DNA from 2 places in the Gemmiger qucibialis genome. Region 1 is predicted to be linked to the other one. Evidence: riboswitches for the same ligand, from Rfam matches in the RefSeq annotation. Region 1 holds a riboswitch; the other holds the start of a gene.
What was found. Region 1 has a riboswitch for thiamine pyrophosphate ahead of thiE (thiamine phosphate synthase). Riboswitches for the same ligand answer to the same signal wherever they lie in the genome.
Positions count from the first base shown of each region.

Region 1 (4,209 bases):
GCCGGTCAGGATCTCAGCAATGGAAACACCAGCGCCGAACCAGATCAGGCTGTTTTGGAATACAGAAGTCTTTTTCATGCTTCGGCCTCCTTGCTCCACTCGTTATCCAATGCAAAGGCGTGGTTCATGGGGCCGGAGCCATGGCCCAGGTCCAGCATGGCGGCCAATGCGCCGGAAATATACGCCTTGGCGCGGCGCACAGCGGTTTCCAGATCATAGCCCTTTGCCAGGTTGGAGGCAATGGCGCTGGACAGGGTGCAGCCGGTGCCGTGGGTGTTAGGGTTATCAATGCGCTGGCCGTTGAACCAGGCGGCGCTGCCATCGGTCAGCACCAGCAGGTCGTTGGCATCGTTCAGGTTATGCCCGCCCTTGCACAGCACATTGCAGCCAAATTTCTGGCTGATCTCTTTCGCGGCGTTTTCCATATCGGCGGCCGTCTTAATGCTGTGGCCGCACAGGATCTCCGCTTCGGGGATGTTGGGGGTAATGACTTCCGCCAGGGGCAAAAGCTCAGTTTCCAGCGCGGTAACTGCGTCCGGTTCCAGCAGGGCTGCGCCGGAGGTTGCCACCATCACGGGGTCCACCACGATATGCTTTGCGCCGTACTGCCGCAGCTTTTGGGCGATCACGCGGATCAGCTCCTGAGAGCTGACCATACCGATCTTGACAGCATCCGGGTAGATATCCGTAAACACGGCATCCAGCTGCTGCGCTAAAAATTCCGGCGTTGAATTCAGGATGCCGGTCACCCCAGTGGTGTTCTGGGCGGTCAGGGCGGTGATGGCGCTCATGGCAAACACGCCGTTCATCGTCATGGTTTTGATGTCGGCCTGAATTCCGGCGCCGCCGCTGGAGTCACTGCCAGCGATTGTCAATGCTGTTCTCATGTTTTTCCTCCTGTTGCCCGTATCGGGCGTGGTTCAGCATCAGGTAAAAATATCCGCCGTGCAAGGTGGTGCCCCCAATGCACAGCGCACCAACAGCGATAGGATGTATCGAACACCCCAAAGCTGCAAGGTCATATTATAACTGCCCGGCCAGGCGGTACAGTTCCCGGCTGGCAGCGCAGGGGTCGGCCTGGGCAAAAATGGCGCTGACAACGGCCACACCGGCCAGCCCCCTGCCCTGCAGCTGCAGCAGGTTGGCGGCGTCAATGCCGCCGATGGCTACAACGGGGATGTTGACCGCCGCCGTTACCGCGCGCATGGTTTCAGCAGTAACAGGGTGGGCGTCCAGCTTGGTGCCGGTCACAAAGGCCGCGCCGCAGCCAAGGTAGTCCGCGCCGTCGGCCTGGGCGGCCAGCGCTTCGGCAGCGTTATGGGCCGATACGCCCAAAATCTTATCCGGCCCCAGCAGGGCGCGGGCGCGCTTAGCGGCCATATCGCTCTGGCCCACATGCACGCCGTCCGCCCCGGCTGCCAAAGCAATCTCGACATTATCATCAATCACAAACGGCACATGACGGAAGTGGCACAGGGCGGACAGTTCCTCGGCTTCGGCCAGCAGGTCGTGTTCGTCCAGGCATTTTTCCCGCAGCTGCACAAAGGTTGCCCCGCCGTCAATGGCCTGGGCCACTACATCGGCAAGGCGGCGGCCGTTCAGCCAGGTGCGGTCGGTCACAGCGTACAGGCGCAGCTGCTGCGGCAGAACTTTCATAAACAAAACCTCCAAAAAAGGCAAAACAAAAAACGGGCGCGCCGGAAAAAGGCGCACCCGCTTTGTACACGAATGTTGCATTCTCCCTACGTTGGCATTACCCACATCAGGTTCATCGGGTCGGAACCGATTGTTCCCTCTCAGCCATAGTGGCTCCCCATAACAGGTACTATCATACCCCTTTTTGCGGATAAAAACAAGACCTTGACAAAATTCCCGTAAGTGTTTATGATGGGTAACGAAATCAGGGGAGCCTTTTTGGCTGAGAGGAAGCGCTGCTTCGACCCTTAATACCTGATGTGGACCATGCCACCGTAGGAAGACTTTCAACTGTTTTGTTCTGTCTTTTTTGCAGGGGCTCCGCGTTGGGCCCCTGCTTTTTGTATCATATCAGGGCCGGCCCGTTGGGCCGCCTTAGGGGAAAGGAAGGAAAACAGGCATTGTGCCCGAAGCTGCGGGGGAGCGCCCGGAGCTTTGTGATTCAGCGATGGGAAGCCGTGTTCCGGCGTGAGAGGAAGCCAGCAAGCTTCGACCGAACAGCGGGGAGAAGTGTTTGCCCGCTGCGCCCGTACAAGGCGGCTGACGGCAGATGCCTGCGGCAGCCTTCCGCTTTTTTGTTATATTGAAAAAGGAGTACTCGATATGAAAAAGTCCAATACCAAAAAGCTGGCTCTGGCCGGTGTTCTGTGTGCCGTTGCTGTTGTTGGCAGCATGTTTTCTTTCCCTGTTTTTGGCAGCAAGTGCGCGCCGGTGCAGCACATGGTCAATGTACTGTGCGCCGTTCTGCTGGGGCCCTGGTACGGCGTTGGTGCCGCATTTGTGGCCAGCCTGCTGCGCAACCTGCTGGGCCTTGGCAGCCTGATGGCGTTCCCCGGCAGCATGTGCGGCGCTTTGCTGTGCGGCATTGTCTACCACAAAACCCACAAGCTGCTGCCCACTTTGATCGGTGAGGTGTTCGGCACCGGCATCATCGGCGGTTTGCTGGCATGGCCGGTCGCTATCCTGTTTATGGGCAAGGCCGCCGGCGATATTGCGTTCTATGCCTACATTGTGCCGTTCCTGGTTTCCACCGTGGGTGGTTCCATCATTGCCGGCATCATCCTGTTTGCGCTGGAAAAGAACGGCACCCTGAAATCCATGCAGAACGCCCTGAACAAGTAACACGAGGTTTGTATTTATGTCCGTATCCGCACCGCTGGCCGCCATCCGGGCGCAGCACCCGCTTCTGCACTGCATTTCCAACATTGTTTCTGCCAACGACTGCGCCAACCTGGCGCTGGCCATCGGGGCAAGCCCCATCATGGCCCAGGCCCCGCAGGAAATGGCCGACATTGCCGCTTTGGCCGGCGCCGTTGTGCTGAACACCGGCACCCCGGACGAAGCCAAGTTCGCCGCTGCCCGCACCGCCGGTGCCACGGCAAACCGCCGCAGCATCCCTGTTGTGCTGGACCCAGTGGGTGTGGGCGCAAGCCCCTGGCGGCTGGCAAACATCCAGAGCCTTTTGCAGCAGGTGCAGCCCGCCATTGTGCGGGTGAACGCCGGGGAGGCCGCCGCCCTGCTGGGCCTTGGCGGCAGCGAGCACGGGGTGGACAGTCTGACCGCCCCAAAAGCGCCCGCCGGGCTGGCCGCAGCGTTGGCGCAAAAGCTGAGGTGTGTGGTGCTGCTTTCCGGCACCGAGGACCTGATTGCCGATGGGCAGCAGCTCTGCACCGTGCGCGGCGGCAGCGACCGGATGCGCACCGTGACGGGGGCCGGGTGTATGCTTTCCGTTTTGTGTGGGGCGTTTGCCGCCGTACAGCCGGGGGATGCCTTTACCGCTGCCGTGCAGGCCGCACGGTTCTGGAAAGCCTGCGCCGAGCAGGCTGAGGACCATGCCGCCGGGGCGGGCAGCTTCCGCGTGGCGCTGTTTGACACGGCGGGCAGCATGACGGATGAAGTATTTGCCGGGGAATAATTTTTATGGTGGCAACTTAGGGCAATACCGCATAATTCTAAGTGCCGATACGGCGAGCGAGGTGCGGCAGATGCCAAGCCAAAAGCGCAGATAATACTGGATGCTGCAAAGGTGAGCGCCGCCAGTGGCGGAAACAGCGAACCGAAGCAGGGGCAGCGGTCGCAGAGTGCGAGGGGCTTTTGCCCCCGAAGCACGATGCGGGTACCGCAACCCGACATTATCGAGCATTTTGGCAACGCAGATGCCGTGCCGCAGCTGCCGGAGCGGTGCTTAAGCCGCAAGGCGGGAATTGTGCGGTGTTGCCTTAGTTGTACAAGTGCGTTTTCCACCCCCCGTACCCTGCTAGTGACTGATAAAACCATTGCCTTCTTTGTAGGGCGGGGTCACTGACCCCGCTGCTCCCCTGCCCTAACACAAACAAAAATCAGCAAGGCCCGATACCGGGGTGAATCTCACCGCACGGTATCGGGCCTTGCTCTATATTGCTCTATATTTTATGTATTGCTTCCCCGTTTGCCTGCTTTACCCAATCAGGCCGCTGTTCTTGACAGCCTGGACGGCTTCGGTGATTTTTTCCACCGGCAGGGTCAGGGCAAAAC
Region 1 covers NZ_JAQFEN010000013.1:1,172-5,380, forward strand. The annotation lists gene cytX (putative hydroxymethylpyrimidine transporter CytX) at 1-78, opposite strand, end outside; gene thiD (bifunctional hydroxymethylpyrimidine kinase/phosphomethylpyrimidine kinase) at 75-887, opposite strand; gene thiE (thiamine phosphate synthase) at 1,024-1,656, opposite strand; TPP riboswitch at 1,723-1,826, opposite strand; TPP riboswitch at 1,893-1,994, shown strand; gene thiW (energy coupling factor transporter S component ThiW) at 2,299-2,817, shown strand; gene thiM (hydroxyethylthiazole kinase) at 2,834-3,610, shown strand; gene PG062_RS13560 (pyridoxal phosphate-dependent aminotransferase) at 4,133-4,209, opposite strand, start outside.

Region 2 (4,209 bases), on a different contig from region 1:
GGGTCTTGAGGTCAAACTTGGTGATAGCGAAGTAGAAGACAAAGTAGAACACAAGAAAAGCGGCAATGCCCAGAGGAATGATCATCCAAGTCTTGGCAGCTGCGGGCAGGGAAGCGGAGAAAACCAGGTCCGTTGCGCCTGCGGAGAAGCAGAAGCCAGCGCGGAAACCGGAGTAGTAGGTGATAATGGTGAAAATGCCGTACAGAGCAGCATAAACAACATACAGGGGGAAGCACAGGAACATGAAGCCGAACTCAAACGGTTCGGTAACGCCGCAGACGAAAGCGCAGATAGCGGCGGAAACAACCAGACCGATAGCAGCCTTCTTGTTCTTGGCGGTGCGGACCATAGCCAGTGCAGCGCCGGGGATACCGAACATCATGCAGGGGAAGAAGCCGGACATGTACATGCCAAGGTCCCAGCCCACGTCAGCGCTGGTCTCGCCAGCCCAGAAGTGTTTCAGGTCGCCCAGGCCGATGGTGTCAAACCAGAACACGTTGTTCAAAGCGTGGTGCAGGCCGGTGGGGATGAGCAGACGGTTCAGGAAAGCATAGATACCTGCGCCGATGCCGCTCAAACCGGCAATGCCGTTGCCCAGAGCAACCAGAATGCCGAAGATAACGGGCCAGACGAACAGCAGGATGACGGAAACCACGATGGAAACCAGGGCGGTCATGATAGCAACGCTGCGCTTGCCGCTGAAGAATGCCAGCCAGTCAGGCAGCTTGGTGCTCTTGAACTTGTTGTAGCAGGTGGCGCCGATGACAGCAGCCAGGATGCCGATGAAGGAGTTGCCGGCGATCTTGCTGAAAGCAATGTAATCAACGGTGCCCTCTTCCAAGGTGGAACCAACAGCAGCGCGGATGGTGCCCACAACACCGGGGCTGAGCAGCTGCTGCATCATCAAAAAGCTGACCAGACCAGCCAGACCGGCGGTGCCGTCATGGTCGTCTGCCAGGCCGACAGCTGCGCCGATGGCGAACAGCCAAGCCATGTTATCGATCAGAGCGCCGCCGGCCTTGACCAGCAGGAAGCCGACCGTGTAAGCAGCACCGGTAGTAGAACCTTCAGCACCCATAACGGCGGGAGCCAGAGCGTAGCCAATACCCATCAGAATACCACAGACGGGCAGCGCGGCAACGGGCAGCATCAACGCCTTGCCGAGCTTTTGCAGCCATTTCATCATAAGATACATTCCTCCTAATACGGACGTATTTTGCCGGGGTGAAGCTAATGCCCCCGGTGGGGATTGCAAAACCGCTCTGGTTAGCAAAATTCCCGTTCATGCAGTGGTAAATAGGAACATTGTTTGCGGTGTAACAATCTGTTAAATCTATTTTAACATATTTTCAATAAATTGCAAATGTATTTTGTCAAAATAGCACAATGCCGAAAAAACAAAGGCGACTTTGGTTATATTGCTAAAAATATAACGCATTTTGACCGAAACTTGAAAGAAAGACAGGTGCCCCGGCGCTTTAACGAAACAAAGAGATAGATAAAGATAACATAAAGTGAGCGTTTTTTGCTAAAATATTGCAACAAAAATACATTTGAAAAAACTGTACAAAAACGCATTTCTGTAATAGTTAGCAGCTGAAACGGGCAGCTGCTGGTGCAGGGCAAAAAACGTGCGGTGCGGCTGGCGGGCGGGGCGGAAAATGTGATGTCTGCCATGGTAAAACTTTTGTGCAGCAGGTACGGGCAAATCAAGAAAAAAGGAAATAAAAAATCCTGGGACGCCGTAAAAACGGCACCCCAGGCAAACGGAGTTGAAAATGGCAAAATCAGTTGTTGGCGCTGAACAGCTGGGGCGCAGCCTTGTACAGCAGCACCACGGCGATGGTGGTCATAATACCTTCCGGCAGCATGTAGGAGCCGTTGTAAGTCAGGCTGTAGATCCACGCGGGCAGACCATCGCTCAGGTTGCCCCAGATCAGCACGCCGGACAAAAAGCTGCACAGGAAACGCAGCACGCACACGGCGGCGGAGCCCACGGCCACGCCGACCAGCTTGTTTTTGAACGGCTTGGCAAACACGCAGGCAAGCCCCAGAAAGGAGAAGGCCAGCACATAATCCAGCAGGATCATGCCCACCAAAGGCAGCAGGCCGGGCGCCGGGGGCGCATAAAAGCCCAGCAGCATCTGCAGCAGGCTGTTCACAAAGCCGGTGAACAGGCCCCACTTGACCCCGTGGCGGAAGGATACCAGAATGAACGGCACCATGCTGAACAGCGTGATGGAGCCGCCGTTGGGCAGCTCATAGATTTTGATGTTGGCCAGGATGGTGCCCAGCGCAATCATCAGGGCGCATTCTACCATAATGCGCGTTTTGGTGTAAGAGGATGACATATACATACCACTCCTGAAAAATAGTACATAAAAACAAGAAAAGCGCCCGCAGGTACAGCGGGCGCCAAAAGCGTTGTGAGCAGTATATAACCACAGCAAAACTTCCTACGCCGGCATTACCCGGATCAGGTATAGGGTGCTCAAAACACAGTTGCTTTGATCTCAGCCGGAGATGCCCCCCAGCGCCCCTGTTCTTATGTCCGGTTCCCAGTATAGCAGGAAATGCCGGTTTGTCAAGGCGGAAAACTACTCGATCTGCCAAATTCCGCCGCTTAACGGTGCAAGGTCCAGCGCCAGCCATCCGTTGGCAATGGGGCGGGGAGCATTATCCACCCAGCCCGCGGCAAACAGCGGCAGGGCACAGCTGCCCCAGCCCGGCTTTAGCCCAAACCCCTGTACGGCCTGTGTGCCGGTGTTCAGGGCGCACAAAAGTGTTTCACAGCCGGCCTGCAACGTAAAGCCCAGCACGCCGGTGCCTGCATCCTGCGCGGTCCAGGCAAAGCTTTGGGGCGCATACAGCGCCGGGTGTGCCAGGCAGAAAGCATTCAGCGCCTTACTGTAATCAGCCAGGGCGCGGTGCCCGGCGTCCGCCAGCATAGCCCAGTTCGGCTCCCGGCCATCGGTAAAGGCATCCGGCTGGCCGAACTCCACCCCCGCAAACAGCAGGCTTTTGCCGGGGCGGGCGGCCTGTAATAACAGCAGCAGCCGCATCTGGGCCAGCTTTTCTTCTACATTGCCATACAGGCGGGTGAAAATGCTGGCGGGGTGGTTTTCATCGTGGCTCAGCGCGTTGATGCCCTGCACCGCGCCAAAGGGGCCAAAGCTGCCGCACAACTGCCGGAACAGAGCGCTGCGCCCGCCGAACGGCGCGGCAAAATAGGCCAGCGTATCCTGTGTCCAGCCGATCTCCCACACATAGTCAAAGCCCAGCCCGCCGCTGGCGGCATCGGAGGTGGCGTTCATGGAACCGGCGCTGTCCTCTGCCACCAGCATGCAGCCGGGGAACCGCGCGTGCAGCCCAGCTGTCAGCGTTTTGAAAAACTCTGCTGCCTGCCAGCCGTTGGGGCAGTGGTACAGCGCGTTGCCGATGGCATCCACCCGCAGGCCGTCGCACCGGCACACCTGCAGCCAGAACGCCGCCGAACTGAGCAGAAAGCTGCGCACCGGTGGGCTGGCCAGATCAAAGTTCAGGCTGCCCCAGTCGCTGGGGCCGGATTCAAATAAAGGCGCACCGTCAAAACAGGCCAGGCGGTCGGCATCCGGCGCAAAATGGACCGGCACAAAATCCATCAGCACGGCAATGCCTGCGGCGTGCAGGGCATCCACCAGCGCGGCAAAGCCTGCAAACCCGCCAATGCGCTGGGTGGGGGCAAAATACCCGCACCCCTGGTAGCCCCAGCTGCCGTCAAACGGGTATTCTGCCAGCGGCAAAAACTCCACATGGGTGTAGTGGTGCTCCACAAGATAGGGCACCAGACTTTTTGCCAGCTCCGGCCCGGTGTAATAGCGGCCGTCCCAATGGCGGTGCCAGCTGGCGGCGTGCAGTTCGTAAATCAGAACGGGAGCATCCCGGCGGGCACCGCGCAGCAAGGGAGCGGCGAACGGGTAATTAGGCTCCGCCAGGCGGGAAGCCGTGCCGGGCAGAGCTTCAAACGCAAAGGCAAACGGGTCTGCCCGCAGCTGCCAGCTGCCGTCCGGCCCCTGAATGTTATACTTGTACAGCTGCCCAAGCTGCGCCTGGGGCACCCGCCCGCGCCACAGGCCGTCCTCACAAAAGGTGAGCTCGGCGGCGGAATAGAGATCCCAGCCGTTCCAGTCCCCCAGCAGCTGCACGCGGCGGGCGTGCGGCGCCCACAGG
Region 2 covers NZ_JAQFEN010000001.1:616,131-620,339, reverse strand. The annotation lists gene PG062_RS02825 (PTS transporter subunit EIIC) at 1-1,186, opposite strand, end outside; gene thiT (energy-coupled thiamine transporter ThiT) at 1,788-2,351, opposite strand; TPP riboswitch at 2,437-2,551, opposite strand; gene PG062_RS02815 (1,4-alpha-glucan branching enzyme) at 2,598-4,209, opposite strand, start outside.
Region 2: it holds a riboswitch for thiamine pyrophosphate, as region 1 does, so the genes downstream of both, thiT (energy-coupled thiamine transporter ThiT) here and thiE (thiamine phosphate synthase) in region 1, are expected to answer to the same signal.